Regions from separate parts of the Neomicrococcus lactis genome, predicted to be linked through region 3. Evidence: riboswitches for the same ligand, from Rfam matches in the RefSeq annotation. Region 3 holds a riboswitch; each other region holds the start of a gene.
The links. Region 3 has a riboswitch for S-adenosylmethionine ahead of BKA12_RS07110 (acyl-CoA dehydrogenase family protein). Riboswitches for the same ligand answer to the same signal wherever they lie in the genome.
Positions count from the first base shown of each region.

Region 1: it holds a riboswitch for S-adenosylmethionine, as region 3 does, so the genes downstream of both, acs (acetate--CoA ligase) here and BKA12_RS07110 (acyl-CoA dehydrogenase family protein) in region 3, are expected to answer to the same signal.
Region 2: it holds a riboswitch for S-adenosylmethionine, as region 3 does, so the genes downstream of both, BKA12_RS08450 (ABC transporter substrate-binding protein) here and BKA12_RS07110 (acyl-CoA dehydrogenase family protein) in region 3, are expected to answer to the same signal.
Region 4: it holds a riboswitch for S-adenosylmethionine, as region 3 does, so the genes downstream of both, BKA12_RS06215 (bifunctional o-acetylhomoserine/o-acetylserine sulfhydrylase) here and BKA12_RS07110 (acyl-CoA dehydrogenase family protein) in region 3, are expected to answer to the same signal.

Region 1 covers NZ_JACHBL010000001.1:1,878,286-1,885,815, forward strand. Annotated here, with positions in the region: gene BKA12_RS08485 (aliphatic sulfonate ABC transporter substrate-binding protein) at 1-559, shown strand, start outside; gene BKA12_RS08490 (ABC transporter permease) at 556-1,395, shown strand; gene BKA12_RS08495 (SDR family oxidoreductase) at 1,430-2,254, opposite strand; SAM riboswitch class I at 2,403-2,490, shown strand; gene acs (acetate--CoA ligase) at 2,484-4,442, shown strand; gene BKA12_RS08505 (hypothetical protein) at 5,384-5,827, shown strand; gene BKA12_RS08510 (histidine phosphatase family protein) at 6,027-6,701, shown strand; gene BKA12_RS08515 (O-acetylhomoserine aminocarboxypropyltransferase/cysteine synthase family protein) at 6,951-7,530, shown strand, end outside.
Region 2 covers NZ_JACHBL010000001.1:1,866,751-1,874,280, forward strand. Annotated here, with positions in the region: gene BKA12_RS08435 (ABC transporter ATP-binding protein) at 1-351, opposite strand, end outside; gene BKA12_RS08440 (ABC transporter permease) at 372-1,265, opposite strand; gene BKA12_RS12640 (ABC transporter permease subunit) at 1,279-2,235, opposite strand; gene BKA12_RS08450 (ABC transporter substrate-binding protein) at 2,242-3,873, opposite strand; SAM riboswitch class I at 3,990-4,079, opposite strand; gene BKA12_RS08455 (response regulator) at 4,200-4,889, opposite strand; gene BKA12_RS08460 (hypothetical protein) at 4,975-5,154, shown strand; gene BKA12_RS12645 (histidine kinase) at 5,411-6,568, shown strand; gene BKA12_RS08470 (LLM class flavin-dependent oxidoreductase) at 6,848-7,530, opposite strand, start outside.
Region 3 covers NZ_JACHBL010000001.1:1,562,228-1,569,757, forward strand. Annotated here, with positions in the region: gene sdhC (succinate dehydrogenase, cytochrome b556 subunit) at 1-187, shown strand, start outside; gene BKA12_RS07095 (succinate dehydrogenase hydrophobic membrane anchor subunit) at 194-643, shown strand; gene sdhA (succinate dehydrogenase flavoprotein subunit) at 747-2,534, shown strand; gene BKA12_RS07105 (succinate dehydrogenase iron-sulfur subunit) at 2,534-3,307, shown strand; SAM riboswitch class I at 3,489-3,579, shown strand; gene BKA12_RS07110 (acyl-CoA dehydrogenase family protein) at 3,669-4,898, shown strand; gene trpS (tryptophan--tRNA ligase) at 5,026-6,084, opposite strand; gene BKA12_RS07120 (exodeoxyribonuclease III) at 6,102-6,935, opposite strand; gene BKA12_RS07125 (hypothetical protein) at 7,057-7,530, opposite strand, start outside.
Region 4 covers NZ_JACHBL010000001.1:1,354,900-1,362,429, forward strand. Annotated here, with positions in the region: gene BKA12_RS06190 (GDSL-type esterase/lipase family protein) at 1-672, shown strand, start outside; gene BKA12_RS06195 (hypothetical protein) at 740-1,060, shown strand; gene BKA12_RS06200 (hypothetical protein) at 1,132-1,572, opposite strand; gene BKA12_RS06205 (hypothetical protein) at 1,595-1,795, shown strand; gene metX (homoserine O-acetyltransferase MetX) at 1,940-3,100, opposite strand; gene BKA12_RS06215 (bifunctional o-acetylhomoserine/o-acetylserine sulfhydrylase) at 3,097-4,467, opposite strand; SAM riboswitch class IV at 4,504-4,618, opposite strand; gene BKA12_RS06220 (VOC family protein) at 4,930-5,571, shown strand; gene BKA12_RS06225 (hypothetical protein) at 5,931-6,911, opposite strand; gene BKA12_RS06230 (CPBP family intramembrane glutamic endopeptidase) at 7,284-7,530, opposite strand, start outside.

The DNA.
Region 1 (7,530 bases), 320 kb from region 3:
CTTCTTCTTGCTCCAGGCTCTCGAGGCGAACGGCCTCAAGGCATCGGACGTCACGGTGCAGAACCTGCAGCACGCTGACGGCCGCGCCGCTCTCGAAAACGGATCCGTGGACGCATGGAGCGGCCTCGATCCCATCATGGCCGGAGCCGAGCAGGCCGGCGCGAAGCTCATCTTCCGCAACGTGGACTTCAACACCTACGGCTTCTTGAACGCCACCGAGTCCTTCTTGAAGGAGAAGCCGGAAATCGCGCAGGCAGTAGTGAACGCTTACGAATACGCACGTGCCTGGGCACTCAAGAACGTCGAAGAGACGGAAGAGATTCTCGCGAAGGTCGCCGGTCTCGATGCGGCCGTGGCCAAGAAGGTCATCTCCGAGCGCAGCAACCTCGATGTGGATTCCACCCCGGGCGAGAAGCAGCGCGCTGTTCTCGAGAAGGTTGGACCGATCTTCGTCCAGTCCGGCGACGTGAAGGATCAGGGCACTGTGGACACCGCCCTTGCGTCCCTCTTTGATGATTCCTTCGCCAAGAAGGCTGACACTTCCAAGGTCAACGCATGAGCGTCAATCTCGGCCCCGACAGCTCGGTAGCAACGGCTGCGAGCGCAGACAACTCGACGGCCACGGCGCTGCGGTCCGGTAGCGGACTCGTAGGCAAGCGTATTGCTCTCGGTGCCATTGTGCCGCTGGCCATCCTGGTGCTGTGGCACTTTACGACGGCGCTAGGCGTCTTTTCGCCCGTCCAGCTGCCGTCGCCATGGTCCGTCTTGGAAGCCGGAATTGATCTGGCCCGCCGCGGCGAGCTGTGGGGTCACATCGCGATTTCTACGCAGCGCGTGTTCTTGGGCTTCGCCATTGGCGGGTTCTTGGGTCTGCTGTTCGGCTCCCTGCTGGGCCTGTCCAACATCGCGGACGCCCTACTTTCGGCGACCATCGGCGCTTTCCGCGCCGTGCCATCGCTCGCATGGGTTCCGCTGCTCATCCTCTGGCTCAAGATCGGTGAGAACTCCAAGGTCACCCTGATTGCCATCGGTGCTTTCTTCCCCGTGTTCACCACGGTGTACTCGGCGTTGAAGCACGTGGACAAGAACCTCGTGGAGGCCGGCCGCGCGTTTGGCCTCAAGGGCGTCAAGTTGTTGACCACCATCCAGCTCCCGGCCGTGGTGCCGTCCGTTTTCTCCGGACTGCGCTTGGCACTGGCTCAAGCCTGGTTGTTCTTGGTCGCGGCCGAGCTCATTGCATCATCCATGGGTCTGGGCTTCTTGCTCACGGATTCCCAAAACAACGGCCGCACGGACCGGCTCTTGCTGGCCATCGTTTTGCTCGCGGTGATAGGAAAGATCACGGACGCGCTGTTGGGACTCGTGGAGCGCAAAGCCGTCCAGCGGTGGGCCTAACTATCTAAGTGCCCACCGCTGCATAGCGGAACACTCAACCGAGCTTCGAGAAGTACTCCAACACGCGCTCGTCCGCCCAGCTCCACGCGTCTTCGCCGCGCAGCACTACGTCCGCGCCGCCATCGCAATAGATGGTCTGGCCGGCACAGTGCGTGTTTTCCACGGAGGTCAGCCAGATCAGCAGGTTGGCAATCGACTCTGGCGGCTGGTGGTAATTCAGCGGCATCGGCACCACGGAATCAACCATTTTGACGCCCTGCTCGTTGCTCAACAGATCGGCGGTCATCGGCGTAGTCACGATTCCCGGCCCCACAGCGTTGAGCGGAATTCCCACACCGGCCCATTCCGGTGTGACGGATTGCGCGCGAACCCACCGGGAAATAGCTCGCTTGGATGATGAGTAAATCATGCTGCCACCGCGCGGATCCTCCGCGAGCTGTGCGGCAATTTCGAGGGCTTTGGCTTCGTCATTGCTCAGCAACGCTTCGGTGAGCGGGGTGAACTGAGGCTGCAGCGAAGACATCGAAGAGACCAGTGCCGCACGCGGAGCATCAGATTCAGCCAACACCGGACGCAGTCCCTCGAGAAATTCGGTCATGCCGAAGTAATTGATGGCGGCCGTCGCGGGAATCGGATGAGAAATTCCCGCGCAGGCAATCACGGCATCAACTTTTCCGCCGGCCGCGGCGAGCGAATCTTGAACTGCTTTCTGGCGACCTTCCGGTGTGCCGAGGTCGCCTTCAACGTCGGTTCCGCGAAGGTCTACGCCGACCACCGTCTCGCCGCGTTCGCGCAGAATCTCCGCGGTCTTCTTTCCAATGCCAGATCCTGCGCCAGTAATGATGTAGGTACGTGCCATATCCGGTACTCCCAAGCTTCAGTGAGGTCATCAATTGATGGGCACTGCCAGACTATCCGCCCAACATTGCCTGAGATAGAGGCAAAATCCCGCCACACCACGTAACCCATTTTGCTTCTGCCCCGCCTCGTGGCGTTGAGTAGAACGGTACCCATCAAGAGCGGCTGAGAGACCTGGCTCCGCGACGCCGCAGCAACCCTCGCAAGAGTTGGTGCTACCGCCAGGGCCGATGGAAGGATTAATTTTGTCTTTTTCACCTTCAATTACGACGGCGCAGCTCACCGAGGATTTCCCCTCTGAGGAAGCGCGGCTTGAGTTTTGGGCGGACGCTGCTCGCGAGCTCGAGTGGGCCGTTCCGTTCACGAAGATTCACTCGGCTACCCCGGTAGATCCCACGAACGAGCGTGGGCCGGACATTCGCTGGTACGAGGACGGCAAGCTCAACGCTGCCGTGAACTGCGCCGACCGCCACGTTGCTGCGGGTAAGGGCGACAAGGTCGCTTTGTACTTCGAGGGAGAACCCGGCGACCGCCGCGCGGTGACCTACAAGGATCTCGCGGAGGAAGTCGCTCAGGCAGCCAACGCGCTGGAAGAACTCGGCATCAAGCACGGTGACCGCGTGGTCATTTACCTGCCGGTGCTCGTGGAAACTGTCGTCATCACGCTGGCCTGCGCACGCATCGGCGCGATCCATTCGCTGGTCTTCGGCGGCTTCTCCGCCGAGGCGCTGCGCTTCCGTGTGGAAGATACGGGAGCCAAGCTCCTTGTGACCACAGACGGACAGTTCCGCCGCGGCAAGACGGTGGCCGTGAAGTCGAACGCTGACGAAGCCGTCTCGGGCGAGAACAACATTGAGCACGTCCTCGTTATTAAGCGCACGGGAGACGAGATCCCCTGGACTGAAGGCCGGGATGTTTGGTGGGACGACGTCGTCGTACGGCAGTCAACAACCCACGAGGCACCCGCTTTCGACGCCGAAAATCCCCTCTTCATCATGTACACCTCCGGCACCACCGGGCAGCCGAAGGGCCTGGTCCACACCACCGGCGGCTACCTCACTCAAGCCAGCTGGTCCCACCGCTTCCTCTTCGGAGCCAGCGAGGAGGACGTGCATTGGTGCACCGCAGACCTCGCGTGGGTTACGGCGCACACCTACGAAATTTACGGTCCGCTTTCCAACGGCGTGACCCAAGTGATCTACGAAGGCGTGCCGAATGCGCCGCACCCCGGCCGTCACTTCGAGGTCATTGAGCGCTACGGCGTCACTACCTATTACACGGCGCCCACGCTGGTGCGCTCGCTCATGGGCTGGTTCCCAGACGGCATCCCCTCCGAGTATGACCTCTCCACGATCCGCCTCTGCGGCACCGTCGGCGAGGCCGTAAATCCCGAGGCATGGACCTGGCTGCGCAAGAATGTTGGCCGCGATACCCCAGCCGGCGTGCCAATGGTGGACACGTGGTGGCAATCGGAAACCGGTTCTACCGTTTTGTCGCCGCGCCCTACGGACACGAAATTCAAGCCCGGCTGTGGTTCGCGCGCACTCCCCGGATTGGCCGTGGACATCGTGGACGACGACGCAGCTACCGTCCCAGCGAACGTGCAAGGCCACATTGTGGTCACCAAGACGGGTCCCGCGATGGCGCGCACGGTGTGGGGAAATCCGCGCCGCTACTACACGTCTTATTGGGAGAAGTACGCCGAGCAGGGCTGGTTCTTGGCTGGCGACGGCGCACGCTTTGACGACGACGGCGATATCTGGATTCTTGGCCGCTTGGATGACGTCATCAACATCTCCGGACACCGCCTCTCCACCATCGAGATCGAATCCGCGCTCGTCTCCCACCCTGCCGTGGTGGAAGCTGGCGTGTGCCCGACCTTCGATGCGAAGACCGGGCATGCCGCGACCGCGTTCGTGGTGCCACACGACAAGTCGTTGATTGGAACGGCATCACCCGAGGTGGTGGCCTCCTTGCTGGCTCACGTGTCCCACGAGATTGGGCCCATCGCGAAGCCGCGCGACATCGTGTTTGTGCCGGACGTGCCGAAGACCCGTTCCGGCAAAATCATGCGCCGCCTGTTGACCCAGCTGTTTGAAGGGTCTCCACTCGGCGACACCACCTCGCTGCAGAACGAGCCGTGCATCCCGGAGATCAACGAGATCTGCCGCGAGCGCGTGGGGGCCTAACGCTTCGCCATCGTCGCGCTTGCCTCCCGTCCTGCGGCCGTCCGGTCTCGGGCGTCCGGTCATGGTCCCAGTCCCGCATCGTCGCCATCCTTGCGGATTCGTTGGTCCACAAGCGACGAATCCGCAAGTCCACGAACGTATGCTCACGCGTCACCCTCACACACACCCATGTGATTTGCTCTTGAATCGCTCGCGAGCTCACAGTTTGCCCTTGAAAGGGTCCTGCTCACTTCAGGTGGCGCGAGCATCAAAGCATGAGATTCAGTGAATTCCGGTACATCACCGCACGAAAAGACCGATCCATCGACGGGGAATACTCCCGCCTATCTCGAAACTTTCGGGCCGGCGACATCGTCCGGCTCAATCCTTCCATCTATATGCCGACCGAGCAGTGGTTGTCCCTGAAGGCCCAAGACCGGCTTCAAGCATGCGTTGGCGCTGTGGCGCTGGCGGCTCGTCCTCACACCTTTGTTGGCGCCACAACGCTCGGCCTCTATGAAATCCCCTTGGTTAAACCCGGCGTCCTCGAGTCTCCGCAAATATTTGTCGGAGTGAAGACTCTCGGTAGCGTCCGAGTTCGAACGCCAATTGGGTGTTACGGCAACCTTCCTGACGCGAGAGTGCGCTATGCAGCGCAGAACTCTGGCCGCCAAGAGGTTGCCGTGCTGCCACAGCCTCCAAGAATTCGTGGCCAGCTCTTGTCAGGTTCAAGGAGCACTGAGCTTTCCTTAGAGGATTGGTCATACAGGGTTGCCACTGAAACTCTTAGTCAAGCCCTCATTCGTTGCATCCATAGTTTCCCTTTCGAATCACGTGTAGTCATCATTGAGCATCTCCTTCGTTCCGGAACGACTTTGCGGAGCGAAATATACGAAGCCTGCGGACGCCAAATAAGCGCACGAGCTGACGGGACTGTGCGCTGGACTAAAGAATTCTTAATCATGCTTGCCCAGGGTCAACCGATCCCCTGCAGGCGGAGAGCTTTCGAAGAGGCAATCGCCTTTGCGACTCTCGCCAACGAGTCCGTCGGCGAATCGCTGAGCCATGCTCTCATCCACAAGCTGGGTTTTGAAGCACCCCAACTTCAAGTACCGATGCAACTTCCTAGCGGTCGCTTTGTCAGGCCTGACTATTTTTGGCCGAACGTGCGAGTTGTCGGCGAATTCGATGGAGCTCACAAATACACCAAGTCCATGCAGGTGTCAGGCAAGGAGCCGAGCCGAGTGGTCTACGAAGAAAAGCTGCGCGAAGATGGAATCCGTTCATTGGGCCATAGAGTCTGCCGTTGGACGTGGGCAGACCTCATGAACCCAGAGCGACTGGCCCGAATTCTTTCCAATGCAGGCGTACCCCGGAGCTCAGGCGTCCGCCGATTCGGCGACTAACCGTCAGACACCTCGCTGATTCAGGAGATTCGGTTGTAGTTGCCACTCGAGTCACCAAACGCAATCGTTGCCAAACTTGCATATTCGTTGCCTGTTGACCGACGATTCTGCAAGTCTGGCAACGCATGCGAATCGAGAAGTCTTTATACCTCAACGTCGAATCATCATGATCACTTCACTTCAGGACTAAGCTCTTCACATGGATCAGGCACACGTGGATCAATACGAGGCGGCTCAAGACCAAGCAGTTCAGAACGAGGACGTTCAGGAAGCGTCGGGGCTAGCATTCGTGCGTCACGGCCAGACTGACTGGAACGCCGAAGGCCTCCTGCAAGGCGGCACGGATGTTCCGCTCAATGACCACGGGCGACTTCAAGCGCATGACACCGCGCAGCTCCTGAAGAAGGCCGGCCCTTGGGATGTCATCGTCTCCTCACCCATGAAGCGCGCTCTCGAGACGGCAAAGATTCTGGCCGAAGAACTCGGCTGCGATCACCACATCAAGACCTATGCCGAGCTCAAAGAACGCTCCTACGGCGATCTTGAAGGACAGTGCCGCGTCACGCAGAGCCCTGAAGTTCAAGATGCCATGCACCCGCCGGCACACATCGCTTTCGAAGACCTCGATGACTACGAGAAAAAGGCTTACGAAAAAGGCCTCCTGCCAAACGTGGAACCTTCCCAGAGCGTGGGCGAGCGCGGCGCCGCAGCCGTCCGTCAGATCTGCGAAGACTTCCCGGGTCAGCGCGTAGTAATCGTCAGCCATGGAACACTCATTCGCTTGACCATGGACGCGCTCACGGGCGAACGCCACCCGAGCGTTGAAAACGCGGAGATCGTTTACATTCCGGGTCCGGTAAGCGTCGACGCCTAAAACTCAAGAGACAAAGGGCCGCCCTCAAAAGGGCAACGCGCAAACCTCAAGGCCAGCGCAACAAATCGACTCCCCGATTCGGCCCAGACCACTCGCACCGCTTAAGATCAGGAAAGCAACCATCCCGAGCGGCTGAGAGACCTGGATCGCTGACGCCGCAGCAACCCTCCGTCCACATGAACGTCTAGACGACTTCATGCTGGCCAAGGAACGGTGCTACCGCCAGGACCGATGGAAGGAGTTCCCTCTTTGTCTCAAAATTCTGAGCACACCTTCGGTTTCCGCACGCGTGCCCTGCACGCGGGTGGCACTCCGGACGCCGAGCACGGTTCGCGTGCCGTCCCCATTCACCAGACCACGTCCTTTGTTTTCAAGGATTCGGCTGACGCCGCCAACCTCTTTGCCTTGCAGAAGTACGGCAACATTTACTCGCGCATCGGCAACCCCACGGTCGCAGCATTCGAAGAGCGCATCGCTTCCCTTGAGGGTGGCATCGGCGCTGTCGCAACAAGTTCCGGCATGGCCGCAGAGTTCATTACGTTCGCTGCACTCTGCGGCGCCGGTGATCACATCGTCGCTTCGTCCAAGCTCTACGGCGGCACCATCACTCAGTTGGACGTGACCCTGCGCCGTTTCGGCGTGGACACCACGTTCATCGAGTCCGGCGATCCGGCGGACTTCAAGGCCGCCATCACGGAGAACACGAAGGCCCTCTACACGGAGATCGTCGCGAACCCTTCCGGTGACATCGCGGATCTCAAGGGCCTCGCAGCGGTTGCCAATGAAGCGGGCATCCCGCTCATCGTGGACTCCACGCTGACCCCTCCCT
Region 2 (7,530 bases), 300 kb from region 3:
AATGATTTGAGAACCGATAGTTCTTACTGGATCCAGTGATGCTCCTGGGTCTTGCGGAACCAGGCCAACGCCAACACCGCGCAGCGTCCGCCACTGGCTCGGCGTGTACTCGAGTACGTTCTCGGACCTGATCTCGATTCGCCCCTCAACCGTTGCGTCCCGCGGCAGCAGTCCAATCAAGGACTTAGCGAGAGTCGACTTGCCCGATCCAGACTCACCGACAATGGCAACGATCTGCCCGTCTGGAATCTCTAGCGTGACGTCCTTAAGCGCCTTGTACCCCTGCGCGTACTGGACGGAAAGTTCGCGAATCTTCAGAGCGCCCGCAATATTTATATCTTGAGTAGACATCTTCAATATTCCTCGGGTTCTTAGAAACGGAAAGTCTTGTTGATGCTGCGACCAAGGGCAGCCAGAAGGATTACCGTCGCCACGATGACCAATCCAGGAAGAGTCGTGAGCCACCAGGCCACGGCGATGTACTGCCGGCCCTCTGCTATCAAGAGTCCCCACTCAGGCGTTGGAGGCGGTGATCCGAAACCAAGGAACCCCAAACCTGAGATTGCCAAGATCGCAGCACCCAGATCGACTGGCAGAAGCGCCAACACCGGTCCAATAACGTGAGGCAGGATGTGCGTGCGCAACACAGAGAAGTAGGATCCGCCGCTCATGAGCGCTGCATTGACGAAGTCATGCGAACGCACTCTAAGAACTTCGGTCCTCACCAATCGCGCGAAGACGGCGATCGACGCGATTCCCACACCGATGCCGAGAGACACCGGCCCGGGTTCCGTGGCAGTCACGATGATCAAAGAAACGAGAAATCCGGGAACAGACAAGATCACGTCGATGATTCGCATGGCCGCTGAGTCGGCGAATCGACCAAGCGTCGATGCAGCCAGACCCAGCACAACCCCCACCACACAGCCAACGACGGCAGCTATTCCAGCCGTCAGTAACGTCTGCGACGTTCCGTAGACCACGCGCGTGAACACATCTCGACCCAGATGATCTGTTCCGAAAAGGTGCTCAGAACTTGGGGCCTGGAATTTGTCCAGAGGCACCCCATCAATGGGATCCTGCGATGTCAGCAATCCCGGAGCAATCGCCCAGAGAACCAAGACTCCAAGTGGCAACAAGATCCACCATTGCGCGAGGAACGACCAGCCCGACTTTCGCCGTTGTTGCTGCTCTGGCTCCTTTGCTGCAGGGATGAGATCTGACCGCTGTTCGTCGACAGCAAGAGTTTCGACTAAAACACTCACCAGTTCCTCCTTGTTATGCAGCGAGCGCGCGAGCGGAGTGCGAGTCAGCACTAATGATGCGCGGGTCGAGTTTTGGATGGATGAGATCAACCAGGAGGTTGACACCTGTAAAGGCGATTGCTGTGAGGATCACTAGGCCCTGAATCAACGGAATGTCCTGAACAGTCACCGCGTTGAGAATCAGTTGGCCTAGGCCGGCGCGTGCAAAGACCGTTTCGGTGATGACCGATCCAGCCAGCAGTGTTCCGATAGTGATGCCGGCGATTGATAGTGCAGATGGTGCTGCATTCTTGAGCAAATGACGGAAGTAGATCCACGCGTCGCTTGCGCCCTTTGCTCGAAGTACATCCACAAATGGCTGCTGCTCGATGGTCTGAATGCTCTTGAACAGAACTTGTGCGATGGGAGCGCTGAGGTGCACTGCCAAGACGAAAATGGGGACAGCCAGAGACAAGAATGATCCATCTGGGAAGAGGGACATCACATCCAACTGAACGGCGAGTACTTGCAGCAGCACGAGCCCCAACCAGAAGACCGGGATGGACACCATCAACGGCGGCAAGTTCACGAAAAGCTTCTTGATCCAGAAGGCTTTAGAGAGCGTGCCCACCGTGACAATAACCAAGGCAAGGGCAACTGCGAAGACAAATGCGCTTGAGGCAAGTGTCAGCGTGGATCCAATGACCTCGGCGATTCGGCTCGCGACCGGAGCACCTGAAGACAGGGAGTACCCTAGGTCGCCAGCAAGAATGCCTCCGAGCTGACTGAAGTACTGCACAAGAATTGGCTGGTCGTAGCCGTAGTGCGACTTCATCTGCGCGATCGTCGCTGGATCCGCGGATGCATCCGTTGACAAGAAGATAGTGACTGGATCGTTTGGCAACGCCTGCACCGCCAAGAAGACGGCGGTGTAGGCGAGCAAAACGACAAGTACTGCTTGGGCAACTCGCTTAGCGATATAGAGAGACACGACGACTTAGTCCTTAGACTTCCATGCACTTTGGAAAATCGGAGCGGTTCCCGAAGTGAACTCAACATGGGCCTTCTCATTAGCTCCGTATACCTGGACTTCGTCCCAGAGTGGAAGCGTCAGAGCCTTCTCCGAAACCAGGGCTCGCTGCTCATCGCCTACGAGCTTGAGATGCTCTTCTTCGGTTGTTGCAGCCTGCTCCTTGACGAACAAGGAGTTCAGTTCCTCATCAGCGTTGAGCGTTTGCGTGTTGTTGGCTGGTCCGAAAACGGGTCCAAGTCCGCCGTATGCGAATTGACGAGTTCCAAAGAACTCAATCTTCGAATCCACGAGTGCGTTGGTCAGGAAGGTGTTGTCGCCGGCGCGATTCACCAATTTCACTCCGATTGCACGCCACTGCTGCTCGATCAGTTCGAAAGCAGGCTTGATCACTACAGAGTTATTCGACGAAGAAACGGTGACTTCCAGCTTCTCCCCGTCCTTTTCCCGAATCCCGTCTGCGCCGACCTTCCATCCAGCTTCGTCAAGAAGCTTCTTGGACTTTTCTGGGTCATATGCGAGATCTGCCGAGAGGTCTACGTAACCTTCCGCCTTGTGATTCACGATCGAGCCGGCGATTTCGTAGGAATCCGAGAGCACGGTGTCCTTGATAGCTTGACGATCAATTCCCGATTGAAGAGCGTGACGTACCTTTTCGTCTGCAAGCTTTCCTGAACCGATACGGGCAGCAGCCATATTGGCAGTCAAGTCAACACCGGAGGCGGCATAAACCGTCCCGCCGCCAGCTTTGAGGGTCTGCTCATCAATTGGCTGAAGACCACGAACCAAATCGACTTGGCCGGACTGTGCCGCACCAGCGCGGTGCGCGACTTCAGGCAAGTACTTGATGACCAATTCATCGATGTAGGCAGCGCCTTGATTCTTCGCAGTGGCAGGAGCCCACTTGTAGTCGGCCCGCTTGGCGAAGACTACTTCCTCATCAGCCTTTTCCGACTTGAAGACGAATGGTCCTGAGCCCACGATCTTAGAAATGGCTGATTGACCAGCGTTATCGAGCTTCAACGTCTCAGGAGAAACCAGGCCAGCGGCCACGGATGTGGTTGCCCGGAGGAAGTTCGCGTCAGATCGCTTGAGGGTCACGCGAACCTGATTCTTGCCAACAACTTCAGACGACTTGTATGCCGAGAAGTCCACGTTGGGCTGGATCTGTGCAGACTCGATGCCCAAACCAAGCGCATCCAAGTTCGCTTTGACAGCAGCGGCGTCTAGCGGTGTTCCATTCGAAAAGGTCACGCCATCACGAATAGTGAAGGTGTACTCAGTCTTTGCATCGTTGCTCTCAAACTTCGAGGCAATCCAGCCAACGATCTCGCCCTTCTCCGTGTCGTAATACGTCAGTCGGTCGAGAACGCTGTTGAGAACGTTCGCCTTTTCATAGAATCGCGCAGCCTGCGTCTGCCAGTTCTTGATGGGAGTGACTTCCGCGTAGGTGAAAGTTCCTCCAGAAACCGGGGTACTGCTATCGCTGGTCCCACCGACCGCCTTGGTGGCGCTGCTATTGCTGCTGCAAGCAGTCAAGGACAGTCCCAATACGGCGAGCGCCGCGGAAGTCTTGAATGCAAAAGTCTTAAGTCGCACTGCTGATCCTCTCGGTGTAGCCGAGGAATACGCACCGATTTCGGCCGCGCTGAAACACGACATAGCCCTACGCTCGGGAGAATCTCCCGAAGTTGGACCGAGGCGAAATGGTGAAGTCTCCATCGGTCCTGGCGGTAGCACCGGCCTCAAAGAGGTGGTTGCTGCGACGTCACTGAGCCAGGTCTCTCGGTCGCTCTTGATGGTGTGTTGTTGTGGATCTATCTAATCGCAGATTGTTCGATTGCGCAAAACAGAGACGCCCTACGTTGAAATATTTCGCAACTAACGCAAGTTCTTATCGCAGAACTGAATTGGCGTCGTCCTAATTAATTGCGGTCAAGATTCGGCGTAACCAAACCCCATTGCATGGCGACAATGAGTGTCTGGACGCGGTCGCGGACGTTGAGCTTGGCCATCGCGCGGCTGAGGTAGAGCTTGACGGAAGCCTCGGAATAGCCCAATCGCGCCGCGATTTCCGCGTTATTGAGGCCATTTGCCAGGTACTGGACCACTTCGAGTTCGCGCTCGCCGAGCTCAGGGCGCGGAGTGCTCACGCCGCCGTGCGCCGGCTGCGACATGACCTTATCCACGAGCTTGCGGCTTACAGCTGGAGACAAAACAGACTCGCCTGCGTAGACAGAGCGAATGGCGGAGAGCATCGATTCGGGCGTGGTGTCCTTGACCAGGTAGCCGGCAGCGCCCGCTCGCAACGCGGGAATCAAATATTCTTCGGAAGAGAATGCGGTGACGGCGAGAATCTTCACGTCGGGGTATTTCTCCACGATTCGACCCGTGGCCTCGACGCCGTCCATCTCTGGCATCTGCAAATCCATGAGGACCACGTCAGGATTCAGCATCTCAACGTGGTGGAGCGCTTGCGCGCCATTGCGCACCTCGCCCACGCATTCAAAACCGTCAGCGGTGTCAATAATGGTGCGAAAAGCTTGCCGCATCAGTGACTCGTCATCAGCAATAAGGACTCGAATAGGGGCGTCTGCAGAGTGAGAGTCAGGCATGGCGTCATTGTAGCCATGAACATCGGCCAGAAGTTTAGACGAATGGCTAACCGCAGGCTCGGGAACACTTGGGACAATGGAAGGTATGAAAACCATTTCCCGCTTCACCGCCGTTGCCATCATCGCTCTTTCCGCCTTCGCAATGCCTGTTTCAGCAAGCGCCGCGACTGCGCCTACTTCCTCTGATGTAGTTACTACAACCGGATTCTCGTCCGATTTGGGCGCTTGGTTCTGCCGCACCTACGGCGCATGGTGCCCACGCTAAACCTCAAGACTTCTCATTCACTTGCTGACCTCGGCTGCAATCCGGTGACGCACACACCTTCGCCAGAATGCCATTCGAGGCTGGAATTACGACTCTGCGTAAGTCCACGCATTTGATCCCGCGTCAGATGGCGGATTTACGTAGAGTCGTACCTGTGAACAGCGCCAGCAGCACTCCTCAGAAACCCGGGATCTTTTCGATATGGATTTCGGGCCTTTTCGGCGCGCGAAAAGCTGATAAGTTCACGCTCGCAATTGTGTCGATCATTGTTATGGCCTACGCGGCGACTGACGTGCTCTCTCTTTTCATCGAGCAAAACGCCGATGTTCGAAACCGAGCAGCAAACGTAGCCAACGTTGCTTTGATTTACTTGGCGGCGACGGGCTTCCTGTGGATTCGATCGACCATCGCTGGCGTCATTTCTATCGCCGGCCTGGCCTTGTCACTACCAGTTCACGAATACGGCTACGCGATCATCGTGACCCCATTGATCTTTGCCGTCGTGGTGGCAACGGCAAACCGGGTCTTCATTGCGGCCTTCGTCGCAGCGTGGATTCTCTGGTCCGTTTCACTGTGGTTCATGTGGCCCAACGACCGACCGATTCTGTACTTCAGCATTCCGCTTTTGGGCGTTGGCGCACTGATCGGCACCCTTATTCGCCGTAGTTGGCGAGCTCAAGCGCGGCATATTGCCGAGATCGAAGAGATGCGCACTCTGCAGCTAGAAGCAAGCGCAGCCGAGCGTCTTTCAATCGCGAGAGACCTCCATGACATCGTGGCCCACGACATCACGATCATCGCCATGCAAGCTCAAGCGGCATCCTTTGCGAAGAACCCCAAGCTCGCATCCGAGTCTCTGGAAGTCATTGGCCAGTCGGCCCGCAACACCCTCCAGGACCTGCGCCTGCTGCTGAACGTTCTAAAGTCCTCCGAAGAAGCACACCTCTCAGACAAGAGCCTGTCCGCCGAAGAGGGTGGAGCTGCCGCCGGCGCATCGACGCTGACCCTTCGTCGAAGCATCGATCAAGCGTCACGGCAGTTGGAGTCCATCGGCTTCAGCGTCACGGAGAACATCAATGGCGACATTGACGAGCTCCCCCGTCGCATTCAGGTGGCGATGCACCGCATCCTCAAAGAAGCCACCACGAACATCCTGAAACACGCCACCCCGTCGAGCGACTGCTCCATTTGCGTGGACACCGTTGAGGGCAACGTGATCCTCCGGATCCAGAACCAGAAGGCCCCAGCAACCAATGGCAACGGATCGTCGAACGCCAAGAACGCAAATGCTGGCCTAGGTTTGGGAAGCATCAGCGACCGCACCTCGAGCCTAGGCGGAAAGTTGGACGTCATCCAGACGGCGACAACCTGGCGCCTCGAGGTCACCGTTCCCATCCGTGGCGTGGAAATCTAAGCCCCAAAGCCCCAAATCGTTGAAGTCTAGACGAATGGCTATCGCCGAGCAGGAAAACGCCTCGTAACGTTAATAGTGCCCTTGGTGACGGGCAAGAAATGGGAACTGGATGGCCGGAGTGTGTGCCGGCCATCCGCCATTTAACGAGCAAATTTGAACGAGCAAGTCGGGGGCACATACCGCAAGCCGGGCACTCACTCGAGCACCGCCGTCGTCCTCAAAAAAATTCCGGCCCTCCCACGCAAAAAGGAGGACCGGAACTAAGAAGCCACTAACGAACTATGCGTCAGCAGGAACCTTCAAACGGAACTGATCCGCCTTGTGGTTCGCATGCAGACGATCGCCCTTGCCGAAGAGCTTGTTGCGCAGCGAGCCAGGCAAGTATTCCTCTTGGTACGCGCCGAGCTTCTGCAATTCGGGAACCACGAACTCCACAACATCCTCGAAGGTGCCAGGCGTGATGGCGTAGGCGAGGTTGAAGCCGTCCACGTCCGTCTCGTCGACCCATTCCACGAGCTTCTTCGCGACGTCAGCGCCGGAGCCCACGGTAATCGGGCCGAAGCCGCCCACGCCCACCCACTCGGCCAGCTGGCGCACGGTCCATGGGTTTCCGTCATCGCCGGAGGCCTTCTGGAAGGTCTCCACGGAGGACTGGATGGCATTGGACTTCACGTTCGCGCCGATGCTGTCGTCGAGGTCGTACTGGGAGAGGTCAACGCCCATCCAGCCGGAGATGAGAGCCAACGCGCCCTGCGGATCCACGTACTGCTTGAAGTCCTCAAACTTCGCCTGCGCGGAAGCCGTGTCAGGACCCGTGATGATGGTCTGCATCGCGTAGATGCGGATGTCGTAGCGGTCGCGGCCAGCGGCCTCGGCGGCGTCGCGGATCTTCTTGACGGTGTTCGTCAGGAGTTCCTTGGTCGGCGAGGTCACGAAGACCGCCTCAGCGTTTTCGGCCGCGA
Region 3 (7,530 bases):
TGGAGAGCTCGGCCTCGTTGCCGCGATCATGTTCCACGCATTCAATGGTCTCCGTTTGATCTTGGTGGACTTCTGGAAACAGGGACCGAAGTACCACAAGCAAATGCTGTGGGGGGTCCTCATTATCTGGGCCGTAGCCTTCATCGGATTTGCGATCCGTCACCTCTCCCTCGCATTTGGAGGTTAATAGGTCATGAGCACCACTGAATTTGTAGCTCCCCGCACGGGACGCATTGACGCCAAGTACAACCGCGCTACCACGGGACGTGGCCGCTTCGAGATGATTGCATGGCTCTTCATGCGTCTCTCCGGCGTGGTTCTGGTTGTCCTTATCTTTGGACACCTCTTCACGAACCTTCTTGTTGACGAAGGCGTGCACGGCATTAACTTCGGCTTCGTTGCCGGCAAGTGGGCTGACCCAGTGTGGCAGTTCTGGGATCTCGCTATGTTGTGGCTGGCCATGTTGCACGGCACCAACGGCTTGCGCACCATCATCAACGATTACGCCGAAAAGGATGGCACGCGCTTCTGGCTCAAGCTTGTCCTCTACATCGCAACCGCTGTCATCGTGGTTCTGGGCACGCTAGTGATCTTCACGTTTGATCCATGCATCCCGGGTTCCGCCCTGGAAGTCTGCAAGTAAACCGCTAGCTAGATGATTCCGTTGCTCCGCGTCGCCACTCTTCTTGGCTCGACGCCCAGCAACGCTCGCGGCACAGAATCTGAGACAAGAAAGAGCATCGAGAATGCAGATACATAAGTTTGACGTTGTCATCGTCGGCGCCGGTGGCGCTGGCATGCGCGCAGCTATTGAGTCCGGACAGCGCGCAAAGACCGCCGTTCTGACCAAGCTTTACCCCACCCGCTCCCACACCGGTGCAGCACAGGGCGGCATGTGTGCAGCCCTCGCCAACGTGGAAGAGGACAACTGGGAATGGCACACCTTTGACACCATCAAGGGTGGCGACTACCTCGTAGACCAGGATGCAGCAGAAGTTATGGCTAAAGAAGCCATCGATGCTGTGCTTGACCTCGAGAAGATGGGCTTGCCGTTCAACCGTACGCCGGAAGGCAAGATCGACCAGCGTCGCTTCGGTGGCCACACCCGTGACCACGGCAAGGCACCTGTTCGCCGTGCTTGCTACGCAGCAGACCGTACCGGTCACATGATTCTTCAGACCTTGTACCAAAACTGCGTCAAGCACAACGTTGAGTTCTACAACGAGTACTACGTACTTGACCTCCTCATCGTTGAAGAAGACGCAACTCGCGAAGACGGCACGCCGTACAAGCAGAAGCGCGTTGCAGGCGTTGTCTCCTACGACCTCGCTTCCGGCGAACTTCACGTCTTCCAGGCCAAGTCGGTTGTCTTCGCAACCGGTGGCGCTGGCAAGGTCTTCAAGACCACCTCTAACGCTCACACCTTGACGGGTGACGGTATGGGCATCGCGTTCCGCCGCGGTATCCCACTCGAGGACATGGAATTCGTGCAGTTCCACCCGACTGGCCTCGCCGGCTTGGGCATCTTGCTTTCCGAAGCAGCTCGTGGCGAAGGTGGCATCCTCCGTAACGCTGACGGTGAGCGCTTCATGGAGCGTTACGCTCCAACCATCAAGGACTTGGCTCCTCGTGACATCGTTGCCCGCTCTATGGCTAATGAGGTTCGCGAAGGCCGCGGTGCTGGCCCGAACAAGGACTACGTCCTCTTGGACCTCACCCACCTTGAGCCTGCTCACATCGATGCCAAGCTCCCGGACATCACCGAATTCGCTCGCACGTACTTGGGCGTTGAGCCTTACACCGAGCCAGTTCCAGTGTTCCCAACGGCGCACTACGTCATGGGCGGTATCCCAACCAACATCAAGGGCGAAGTTCTCCAGGACAATGACACCGTCATTCCTGGCCTCTACGCCGCTGGTGAGGTTGCTTGTGTGTCCGTTCACGGTTCCAACCGTTTGGGCACCAACTCTCTCCTCGACATCAACGTGTTTGGCAAGCGCTCCGGCATCTCTGCCGCTGAGTACGCTCGCAACGCCGAGTTCGTTGAGCTACCTGAGAACTCTGAGAACGACACCGTCGCTCTTCTTGAGTCCATCCGCACGGGCAACGGCACCGAGAAGATCGCTGTTCTCCGTAAGGAACTTCAGGACAGCATGGACCTCAACATGCAGGTGTTCCGCACCGGCGAGTCCATTGCTCAGGCCTTGGCTGACATCGAGTCTTTGCGCCAGCGCTACAAGAACATCTCGATTCAGGACAAGGGCAAGCGCTTCAATCTGGACCTCCTCGAGGCCGTTGAGCTGGGCTTCTTGCTCGACTTGGCTGAAGTCATGACGGTGTCTGCATTGCACCGTGAAGAGTCCCGCGGTGGTCACTACCGTGAAGACTTCCCGGACCGCAACGACGAGCGCTTCATGAAGCACACCATGATGTACAAGGACGAGTCTGCAGAGACCGAAGGCGTCAAGGGTATGCGCGTTGAAACGAAGCCTGTGGTCTTCACCCGTTACGAGCCGATGGAGCGTAAGTACTAATGAGCACCGTAGAACCAGCATCCAAGATTGACCTCAAGACTGACGGCGGCAGCGGAGAGATCCCATCGTTCGACATCACCTTGAAGGTGCGTCGCTACGATCCAGAGTTCTCCGAAGAAGCAAAGTGGGACGAATACACGCTCACGATGTACGGCACGGACCGCGTGCTTGATGCTCTTCACAAGGTGAAGTGGGAGATCGACGGCTCGTTGTCCTTCCGCCGCTCTTGCGCTCACGGTGTGTGTGGCTCTGACGCCATGCGCATCAACGGCCGCAACCGCCTTGCGTGCAAGACCCTCCTCAAGGACTTGGACACCTCCAAGCCCATCACCGTTGAGCCCATCAAGGGCCTTCCGGTGGAGAAGGACCTCATCGTGGATATGGAACCTTTCTTCCAGTCCTACCGCGAGATCATGCCGTTCTTGATCACCAAGGGACACGAGCCTTCCAAGGAGCGCTACCAGTCCCCTGAGGATCGCGAGCGCTTCGATGACACCACCAAGTGCATCCTCTGCGCTGCGTGCACGTCTTCGTGCCCAGTGTTCTGGACCGATGGTCAGTACTTCGGCCCGGCAGCGATCGTGAACGCCCACCGCTTCATCTTCGACTCCCGCGACGAAGCCGGCGACATGCGTCTCGAAATCCTCAACGACAAGGAAGGCGTGTGGCGTTGCCGCACCACCTTTAACTGCTCCGAGGCTTGCCCACGTGGCATCCAGGTCACAAAGGCCATCTCGGAAGTCAAACAGGCTATCCTGGCTCGCCAGTTCTAGCCTCAAAATCACATCGCATCATCAGGGCGCGCCATGCCTTCGGGAGTGGCGCGCTTTGCGTTTAAGGGTTCCCTACACAGCCGCCGCTCCCCCACGCAAGCATTGCGACGAAACATCTCCTATTACGTCGTCGGCGTCACAAAAGTAGCAATCCAGATCACATGACTGATTTCATAATGGAACACCATCCAGAGCGGCTGAGAGATCTGGCTCGTTGACGCCGCAGCAAATTGACTGCCCGGTCATAGTGCTAACGCCAGAATCGATGGAAACTCGAGCGCTGGCTATGTTTCATGCTTCGGCTGTCTCTACCCGCCGTTCTCGGGGTTCCTTCTGTTACTCAACAACGAAGGAGAAAATCATGTCAGTCGAAACTCTTCAGACTTCGCCCCGCGTTCCCTACACGGGCAACGCCACCCCAGACGAGCTGTCCTACTGGGAAGCTATCGCACGTAATGTCGCTGATCAGCTCCGCGTTGACGCTATTGAGCGAGATCGCGCTAACCAGCAGCCACGCCGCGAAGTCCAGCTCTTGAAGGATTCTGGTCTCCTCAACCTGCTCGCGCCCACCGAGTTCGGCGGAGGTGGCGGCCACTGGGAAACCGCCTTCCAGGCTATTCGCATCATTTCCAGCGTGGACGGCTCCATCGGCCAGCTTCTCGCCTACCACTACATCAATCAGAGTGGAATCGCGTTCTATGCTTTGCCGCCAAGCCAGCCCGCATGGTGGCAGGCCACGGTCAACGGAAATTGGCTCTGGGGCGATTCGGTCAACCCTGTAGACCCCACGCTCACCCTCACGGCTGATGGCGACGGTTACCGGCTCAATGGCCTCAAGCACTTCTCCACGGGTTCCGGTGTTGGAGATGTCATTGTCTTCAATGCTCTCGTCGTCGATGGCATCAACGAAGGCAAGATCATCGCATTCGTCTTGGAGACCACTCGCGAAGGCGTCGAGCTCCTCGATGACTGGGACAACCTGGGTCAGCGCCTCACCGGTTCCGGCAGCGTCAAGAACACCAACGTGCGCGTGAATCCCGTGGACGTTCTGGGTGAAGTGACGGAAGAGCCGATCTCCACTCTCTTGACCCCGGGCATCCAGTTGGCGTTCTCCAACTTCTACCTCGGATCCGCGGAAGGTGCCCTTGAACGCGGCCGTCAGATCCTCGTGGAGCGCAAGAATTCATGGTTCCTCTCCGGCGTGGACACCTACGCTGAGGACAAGATCTTCCAGCGCGCTATCGGCGAATTGAAGGCGCGCACTGCCGCCGTTGCCGCTCTTGCGGAAAAGATTAACCGCAAATTCGACGACGTCGCAGCTCGCCAAGGTGCCCTCACCTCCGAAGAGCGTTGGGCTTACGCGAACGAAATCGCCGAGCTCAAGGTGGTCTCGACGGAGATCGGCCTCGAGGTATCTCACCGCATCTACGAAGTGACGGGCGCGAGCTCTACCAAGAGCAGCGTTGGCCTGGACTTGTTCTGGCGCAACGTCCGCACCCACACGCTCCACGACCCCGTGGACTACAAGAAGATCGAAGTTGGCGCGTACTACCTCAATCGCGACGTCCCAGCGCTCTCGCTCTACACCTAAGCCAGTAGCCACCACAGGCTGAAATCACTGAAGGCGCCGGCTCGCAACCACACTAAGTGGTCAAGCGAGTCGGCGCCTTCGGCTTTAGACCAGTTCACACGAGAACAAGCTCAGGCTAGATCCAAAATTAGCCCTTGAAAGGCGGCAAGAAGCCCACGCGCTCGTAGACAGCTTCAAGAACCGGCTGGGATACCTCGCGAGCCTTTTCAGCGCCGCGCGCCAGCAAGCGATCCAACTCAGCAGGATCGGCCAAGAGCTGCTCAGTACGCTCACGGATCGGAGTCACGGCAGCCACCACGGATTCGGCAACATCCACCTTGAGGTGTCCGTACATCTTGCCTTCGTAGGACGCCACCAAGGTATCCACAGGCGTGTTCGTGACGGCGGAGAGGATCTCCAACAAGTTGGTGACGCCAGGCTTTTTGGCGCGGTCGTGCGCCACCACGGTGTCATCGTCTGTCACGGCGGACTTGATGCGCTTCGCGATCACCTTCGGGTCATCGAGGATATTGATCAAGCCGTTCGGCGAGGCCGCGGACTTGGACATCTTCGAGGTTGGGTCCTGCAGGTCATAGATGCGCGCGCCACCCTTCTGGATGAACGCTTCCGGAACCACAAAGGTCTCGCCGAAGCGCGAGTTGAAGCGCTGCGCCAAGTCTCGAGCAAGCTCCACGTGCTGACGCTGATCGTCGCCCACGGGAACACCCTTGGGCTGGTACAGCAAGATGTCGGCGGCCATGAGCATCGGGTACGTGAAGAGGCCAACGCCCGCATTGTCGGCACCCTGCTTGGCAGACTTGTCCTTGAACTGCGTCATGCGGCTGGCTTCACCAAAACCGGTCAGGCACATCATGACCCACGCGAGCTGCGCGTGTTCAGGAACATGGGATTGCACAAACAGCGTGGACTTCTCAGGATCAATGCCGCCCGCGATGTACTGGGCCGCTGTCTTGCGGGTGCGTTCGCGCAGCTCCGCCGGATCCTGCGGCACCGTGATGGCGTGCATATCTGGGATGAAGAAGAACGCGTCGTATTCGTCCTGCTCTCGTACCCAGTTCACGAGGGCGCCCAAGTAGTTGCCCAAGTGCAAAGACTCGGCCGAGGGCTGCATGCCAGAAAGCACGCGCATGCGGTCAGAGGCGCTGACGCCGGGCAGGGTGATGTTCTTTGGCGTTACATCTGCCATGAGGTTCAAAATCCTTTTTAGAGTTGGTAATCGATCACGAGCGGAGCGTGATCGGACCATCGGGTGTCCCAACTAGGCGCGCGGTCTACTACAGCGTTCGTTGCCTTTGCCGCCCATGTGGGAGTGGCCATGTGGTAGTCGATGCGCCAGCCAGTATCCGTATCGAATGCCTTGCCGCGCTGGGACCACCAGGTGTATGGGCCGTCGACGTCGCCGGCGAGCATTCGGTGCACATCCGTGTACCCGATTTCGTCGCCGAAGAAACGGTCAAAGTACGCGCGCTCTTCAGGCAGGAATCCAGCCTTCTTCTGGTTGGCCTTCCAGTTCTTGATATCGCGCGGCGTGTGTCCCACGTTGAGGTCGCCCATGATGAGCGCGTGATCCGCACCCTTCGCGAGCGCAGGCAAACGGTCCACCATGACATCGAGGAACCGGTACTTGTCCACTTGCTTGGGGGTATCTACTTCACCGGAGTGCACGTAGGCGCTGACGACGGAAATGGTCTCGCCGTTCGGCAGGCCGAAGTCCGCTTCCACCCAGCGGCCGGAGGTCGTGAAGTAGTCATCGCCGATGTGCTCTCGCGTCGCCTTGGGCGCTACGCGAGAGGCCAGAGCCACGCCCGCGCGGCCCTTAGCTTCAGCTTCGGCGTGCAGGATGTGCCACTCCTCCCCCAGTAGCTCGCGGATGATGGCATCCGGCGCGCGAACTTCCTGAAGCGCCAAAATGTCCACGTCACGCTCAGCAAGCCACTCGGGCATTCCCTTGCGGTACGCAGCGCGGATTCCGTTGACATTCACGGACGCAATGCGCAGAGCCCCGGGCGCCTTCGCCGCGTAGCTCACTTCAGGCAAGGTGGATTCGTTACTAGAGGACGACGCCGCCGCTACAGCAGTTGCGTCGCTTGCGGACTCCTGGGCTGGAGTAGTCACACTCGCGCCTTTCCTTAGCTGATCAGTTCTAGCTAATGATGTTTTAGCTGATGATGTCGCCCGAGAGCGGCTCAGAGCCGCCTTGGGAATTCTTCGAAGACGTTGAGCCCTTCATCATGTCACGCGCGTTGGACGCGGTGATCTCGATTGTTTCAATGGCCCTGTCTACCATTTCACGTGCTTCAGGGGTTCCGCCATCCAAGTACTGCTTAATGACGCCGGACTGCACCTGAACAATCTTGAAGGAGTGATCCAGCTTCAGATCGCGCGTGCGGTCAGCTTCCGAGTAAATCGTGGTCTGGGAAGGGGCCGTTTGGGCGCGAGGCGCCATGTCTGCGGTGGTGCGCTGGATGGTCTCGTTGACCTTCTTCGCGCCGCGGCGCAACCCGAGCACCAAGAACAGCGACAAAAGGAGCCAGCCCAGGGAAATAATGACGACCAACCAACCGATGACATCATTCTGGTTGGCGGCGAAAATGACAGCGATCAAAAACACCGTAACCATGACCGCAAGCGA
Region 4 (7,530 bases), 210 kb from region 3:
GAGGATTTCTCCTACGCAAACCTGGCAATTCGCGGCCGACTCTTGCAACAGATCATGGATGAGCAAGTGGCTCCGGCCCTGGAACTCAAGCCAGACCTTATTACTGTCTGCGCAGGCGGCAACGATTCCCTGCGCCGAGGCGCCGATCCAGATGCCCTCGCCGAACGCTTTGACACCATGATCCGCATCTTGGGAACGTCTGGCGCCACCATTGTGATTTTCACCGGTCCCGACATTGGAAACACTCCCGTTCTGGGATCCGTTCGTGGTCGCGTTGCTATCTATAACGAGAATTTGCGCGCGGTAGCTCAGCGTCACGACGCCGTGACGGCTGACATGTGGGCGCTCCGAGAGCTGCAGCGCCCCGAAATGTGGGCGGATGATCGCTTGCACTTTTCCCCCGTGGGTCACCACACCATCGCCGCGATGGTCTTAGACTCGCTCGGCGTGGAGCACACTCTCAAGCCGTTTGAGCCGAAGCCTGCAGTTGTGAAGAGTTGGCGTACCGCGCGAAGCGAGGACTTAGTGTGGGCACGCACGCATTTGGTTCCGTGGGTTGTCCGCCGTATTCGACACCAGTCCAGTGGTGATGGCCTTACGGCCAAGCGACCCTCGGCAAGCCCGGTCTTTGGCGGCGCCATGCCTCCAGGCCACGAGATCGCGGACCTCTAAGGCCAGGCGTTCTTAGACTCCGGCCGGAAATCCCGGGCGGCAGACTCCGATTTAAGGAGCAAAGCACATGTTTAACCAAGATGGAATGTACGGCCAAATGGCCTTCTGGTTCCCGATTCTGACCGGAATCTTCATCATCTTGTTCGTGCTCGCCGCAGTTTTTATTGTGGTCTCGATCGTCCGCAATAGCGCTACCGCCCGCCGCCAAGGCTATGACCCCATGACCATGCAAACGGACATCGTGGGGCAGTTCGGCCAGAACTTACGCGCGTCAGCACCGAAAACCTCGCAGGAACGCCTCGATGAACTCGAAGCCTTACGTACCTCTCAAAAGATTACTTCCACGGAATACGACGACGCTCGCGCGCGTATCCTGCGCGAATTGTAGGCTTCCACGACGGGTGGGTTCCCCAAAGTCACAGGAACCCGCCCGGTGGTGAAGTCTTGGCCTTTGAGAAGTTAACCGCCCGTTGAAGAAGCGGTGACAACCCAGTGACCCTTGTAGTCAGCAGAGTTCGTCATGGCTTTGTCTTCGATCGTGACTAGTCGAAGATATGGCGCCGCAGCGCCCACTTGTGACCACACTTCGTTGAGATTGTTGGTGACTTCCGGGACCGTCAAGATATCCGCGCCGGTCATCGCCTCGCTGGTGGTGACCGTAAAGACGCGCTGCTTGGTGCCCTCGAAGTACGTGATGGTGTCGCCCGGGACAAGCTTGAAGATCTGGCTGAAGTCTTCTTTCGAGAACTCACCGCCTTCGTCAGTTCCAGCCGCATGACCGAACACCAACATGGGGTTCTGTTTCAGGCTGACATCGATGAGTCCGCCGACGTTTTTAGCGACATCAATCTCATCGCCAGGTTCCGCGGTGACTGGTTTCAACTGAACCGTCGTCAGCACCGCACCTCCATGGGTCACCACAATGGAGCGCGACTCATTCGTCGCGGTATCTGAGCTTGACGCTCTCGCGCCCGCACTCGACGTATCCGTGGTTGAAGTGCTCGCAGATGAACCGGCGGAGGTTGAATCGGCTGAGGTTGAACCGGCGGAGGTTGAATCGGCTGAGGTTGAACCAGCCGAGACCGAAGCGCCAGACGTGGCTCCCACTGACGACCCCACTTGAGATCCACCCGCCGAGCCCGGTCCAATGCGTACAGCACTAGAGTCGGTGGAACACCCGCTGAGGGCGATGGCGAGTGCGACCCCAAGCGCACTCCATCGCGCGCGATGAATCAGTGTGTGTGAACCGCTAGCCGTGTGTGTTGAGCTAGCTGCGTTCCTGATCCCCGCGCGCCGTAAAAACGTGTTCATTCAGCACCGGCCCGAGTTGGTGAATATCGGTCAAAAACCCATCATGCCCGATCGGCGAGTCAATCGTATAGACGCCGTCACCTTGATCTACTCGTTTGACGATCTCTTCCGACTGCGCCGGCCAGTACAAGCGGTCCGAATTCACCGCGGCCACCAAGAACTTCACGTCCGCCGCGCTTGCGAGTGCAGCGTCTACTCCCCCACGCGAACGGCCAACATCGTGGCTCATGAGAGCCTCGGTCAGCACCACGTAAGAGTTCGCGTCGAACCGGTCTACGAGCTTGTCTGCTTGGTGATCAAGGTAGCTTTCCACTGCATAACGACCGCGCTGGTGCGAGATGGACGCTCCGCCAAATGGATTCTCTTCACCCTGGTTCGCGCGGCTGAACCGCGTCTCCAGCTCAGGCTCCGAACGGTACGTCACGTGCGCAATTCTCCGGGCAATGCCGAGGCCTGCGGCAGGTGAGCTGGCGGCGTCGTAATAATCTCCGGAACGGTAATTCGGGTCCAAACGAATCGCCGCGGTCTGAGCTTGCGCGAACGCAATTTGCTCGGCTGAGGATTGCGCGCAGGCCGCTACGACGACGCAGTGCGCTACCCGCTCAGGTGCCGTGACGGCCCACTCAAGTGCTCGAGCGCCGCCCATTGAACCGCCGACCACGGCATGGAATTTTTTGATGCCAAGATCGTCGGCGAGACGCAGTTCGAGGTTCACAGAATCGCGAATGGTCGTGAATGGGAAACGGCTACCCCACGGGCGACCATCCGGCGCGATCGACGCCGGGCCGGTGGAGCCGTAGCAAGAGCCGATCATGTTCGGGGCCACCACAAAGTACTTGTTGGTGTCCACGATTCCGCCAGGACCAACGAGCTGATCCCACCAGCCAGGCTCGTTGGACTCACCCTTCGCGACGTGCGTGTCTCCGGTCAGGGCGTGTAGTAGCAGCACCGCGTTTGAGGCGTCTTGATTCAACGTGCCCCAAGTTTCGAAGGCCAGCGTGACGCTCGGGAGGTATCCGCCGGTCTCGAACGTATACTCGCCAACGTCAGCGAATTGCACGTGACCGTCAGGGACGGGACGCTGCTGCGAATCTAGCTCTCGGACAGTCAAGGTCACGCGCGCTCCCCTGCAGCGACCGGCTCGGCGTCGATGCCCTGATCGCGTCCCGCAAGAACCTTCTGGAAGCCCTGCTTGAGGTCGTTGATGATGTCCGTGATGTTCTCGATGCCCACCGCGAGACGCACCAGACCTGGCGTGACGCCGGCTTTCAATTGCTCAGCTTCAGTGAGCTGGGCGTGCGTGGTGGATGCTGGGTGAACCACGAGCGAGCGGACGTCACCGAGGTTGGCAACGTGCGAGTGAAGCTCGAGAGAGTCGACGAAGAGCTGGCCTGCGTCCTTGCCACCCTTGATATTGAAGGCAACGATGGCGCCGGAACCGTGTGGCGCGTAGTGCTGGCCAAGTTCGTACCAAGGGCTGGACTTGAGGCCCACGAACTGGACGCTCTCGACCTGATCGTGGCCTTCGAGGAATTCTGCAACCCTCTGGGCGTTGGCGACGTGGCGCTCCATGCGGAGGCTCAGCGTTTCCAGACCCTGCTCGATGAGGAAGGCGTTGAATGGGCTGATCGAGGAGCCGAGGTCGCGAAGCAACTGGACGCGGGCCTTCAGGATGTAGGCAAGGTTCGCGCCGAGGATGCCGTTGACGCCAAGGTCCTTCGCGAACGTCAGACCATTGTATGACTCATCCGGGGTGTTGAAGCCAGGGAACTTCTCTGGATCCTTGGCGAAATCGAAGTTACCGGAGTCGACAATGACGCCGCCGATGACCGTGCCATGGCCACCGAGGTACTTGGTGGCACTGTGCACCACGATGTCTGCGCCGTGCGTAATCGGGCGGATCAAGTATGGGGTGGCCAGAGTGTTGTCCACGATCAGCGGGACGCCCGCCTCATGGGCGACGTCCGCGACCTTGCGAATGTCCAGGACGTCCTGGCGTGGGTTGGACACGGATTCTGCGAAGAATGCTTTGGTGTTTGGCTTGACCGCGGCCTTCCAGGACTCAATGTCATCTGGGTTCTCAACGAAGCTGACCTCGATGCCGAGCTTCTTGAGGGAGTGCTTGAATAGGTTCTGGGTTCCGCCGTAGAGCGATGGGCTGGCAACAATGTGGTCGCCAACTTCGGCCAAGTTCAAGATCGAGTAAGTCGTTGCGGCCTGACCGGAAGACAGAAGAAGTGCGCCGACACCGCCTTCAAGTGCGGCAATGCGTTGCTCAACAACGTCCTGAGTGGGGTTGCCGATGCGCGTGTAGATCGGTCCGAGGTCCTGCAGAGCGAAACGTGCTGCAGCTGTGGAGGCGCTTGGGAATTCGAACGACGTGGTCAAGTAGATAGGAAGTGCCCGTGCACCCGTGCTGGGATCTGGCGTCTGACCTGCGTGAATCTGAAGCGTTTCGAAGTTCCATTGCTGGGACATGTTCATCTCCTCAATATTTTGAGGGTGCGCCAAATAAAGGCAACACCGCGCTTGCCCTGCACACTTCGTACAGGACCTGGTCTTCACCCGGGGCACCCCACCGCGGTTGGAGGGTTGCCGGCCAGCAAGCCGGGGCTATCTGCTGGCACTCATGACCTAGTTCATTTTCTCTGGTGTGGTCGGTCTTTTCAAGCCAGCATCTTCTTGGCTTCATACTTGTCAACGTTTCGACGTTGAGACCCTGCGCTTCCTGATCTCTGATGGGGCTTCTTCCTGAGGTGACGACCTGGTGCGCCTTCCTGAAGTGATGCACTACTGCGCATTCCGGGCTAGGCACTAGTTGCGGACAGCCAGCCTTCCTACACCCACGGCTACAAGATTGAGGACTCCCCTACATAAATAGAGCATCGAATGTAACTTAGGACACCCTAATTCGAACCTGAATTGCCAAAGTGCCAAGATGGAGCAATGAGGCTTGATCACGTTTCCTACGCATGTGGACCAGACGGACTAGAGAAAACAGCGAACCGGATTTCTGAGGCTTTGGGTCTCGAATTCGTCAAGGGCGGTGTTCACCCACGCTTTGGTACGCGCAACGTGATTTTCCCGCTCAAAAACCGCCAATACCTTGAAGTCGTTGAGGTTCTGGATCATCCTTCCTCACTCAAGGCACCTTTCGGTCAAGCCGTTCGAGCCCGCTCCGAAATGGGCGGCGGCTGGATGAGCTGGGCTGTTTACGCCGAAGATCTGGCACCCTTCGAGGAGCGTCTTGGACGTGGATCCGTTCCAGGAAACCGTCGTTTCCCTGATGGCCGCGAACTCTTGTGGCGCCAGATTGGCATCAACGATGTCATCGCCGATCCGCAGGTTCCTTACCTCTTGCGTTGGGACGACAACATGGAGGATCTGCACCCTTCCCAGGCACTTGAGCCGACTGGCAGCATTGACCGCATCACCATTGCAGGCTCGGCCGCTCGCGTTCGCGATTGGCTCGATTCACCAGCTGATGACGTTGTTGAAGACGTCTCCATGGACTTTGTTGCACCGTCCGGCGCTCCAGGCATCTTGTCCGTCGAATTTGAGACCCCCAAGGGCAAAGTCACAATCTAGTTTCTAGCGTTCGGCCGCTTTCGTGTTCCGCTTCCCGAGGTCCGGACAAACGGTTCACGAAACGCGCGCTCTGATCAATGCCGCCTTCTTCGTTTCACTTTGACGTCGATTGCTGCCAGCTCCATGAATGTTTGCTGGCACCAATCGACGTCAATTTTTAGTTCCACGTGGACCAAAATGACGTCAAAGCTTTTTGGGTAGGGCTCGAGCACTAACGAATAGATAACCAGGTGTCGTCTTAGACGAATGAATCAAGCAGGCGAGCGATGTGCCTTCAATGTGTGCAGGTGGATTTTGGGTGCCACGCTCATTGGGTGCAGGTGGATTTAGGGCGCCACGCTCAATGGCTGCATTTGACCTTAGGCCGCTACCATCAATTCGGTCCGACGTTCTTCAATAACCAGTCGCAGTCGTTGGCAGAAGGTTTTGAAGCCCTCGTTGAAATCCACGGCGCTGCACCGAAGGTTTCGCCATCCCGCCTTTTCCAAGTAGTAGTCCCGACTGTTATCACCATGGTGTTGTGCAGCGTTGCGGTGATCTCGGCCGTCATAGTGAACGGCAATTCGGAGCTTCTTGTAGCCCATGTCCGCGCTGAAACCAGGTATCCCAATGTGACCAAAGGTCAGCTGGAGCTCAGGTTCCGGCAGCCCTGAGCGAATAATCTCCAATCGAAGCAATGACTCGGCACGTGAGTCCGAACCGATGCGCGCCTGCTTCGTAGCGACAACCAGCTTCTTCTTTCCAGTTCCGTGAAAAGTGTCAAGTTCCGAGTTCCACTCAGCCAGCGTCATGAGTGGACGCTCAATACCTTCAAAAGCGAGTCGCGGCAGGCGGATGAGTTGGTCAATGAGCGCTGTCAGGTCATCAGTTGATAGGAAACAAGCTAAGTCCATCACAGTTCTGGCCGGGCTGGTTATCCGCAGAGGCCCAAGGTCAATGAGATTGCGACTGACTCGGGACTCATGAGACACAAGACCGGCACGGCGGATACGTGAATGCGGATACTCGACAGACACGTGTATTTGGTCTTGCGGCAACTCCCTCGGGATCCAGAGCCCATGAACTCGCGCTGCAGAGTAATAACTCACCCAGGCCCGCGGGTACTTCCTACAGACCGCTCGCAGAACATCCATCTCATCGAACTTTGTTTCCGCCGCAAAATACAGTCCATTCATCTTTGCGCGCTTGATGGATTTGGATCGCAGTTGCCGTCTGGACATTCCAATTTCAGGCAAGTCTGTGCTGAAAAACGGGCCAGCTTGTAGCTGCGCTGGCAATTGAAGTCTTTGGCTCACACCTCGATCTTTGCTGACTAATTGTGGCAAGCCTGAGTTATCCACAGATCCAGGTTGCTGATACGGCCCCAAAGCTGACGAAACCTGCCGGTTGGACGCTCCCCCAAACTTTGACGTCGATAAGTACCAAATGAAGGCGAATTTGCAGGACTCGATCGACGTCAATGAGGGGTGACTGAGATGAATCTCCCCGCAACCTGGTGCATTTTGACGTCAATGTCGCCGTAATGGCGGGGAATCGTGGATGCACTTGGCTGAAATTGACGTCAAAGGGCCTGTGACTGCGTGTCAGCAAGGACTCGCTTGGCCTAAATCGACGTCAAAGTGACCGTTGCTGAAGTTCGGCGAGGCCTCACGTGGCCTAGGTTGACGTTAAAGTGTGTGCGTCGACGCAGCGAATTCCAGAGAATCCGAAAGCTAGGATCCGATTCCGATCATCGGCCCGAGCAGCGCAAACCCCACGAAACCAACGGCGTCAAGCAAGAAGTGAGCATAGACGAGCGGCATGACTCGGCGGTACTTCAGATAGAACGCACCGAAGATCAGGCCCATCGCGAAGTTGCCGATGAACGGACCCACGCCTTGATACAGGTGGTAGGACCCGCGGACCACAGCACTAATCAGCACCACCCACATCGGGCTGAAAGACAATCGGTGAAGCCGG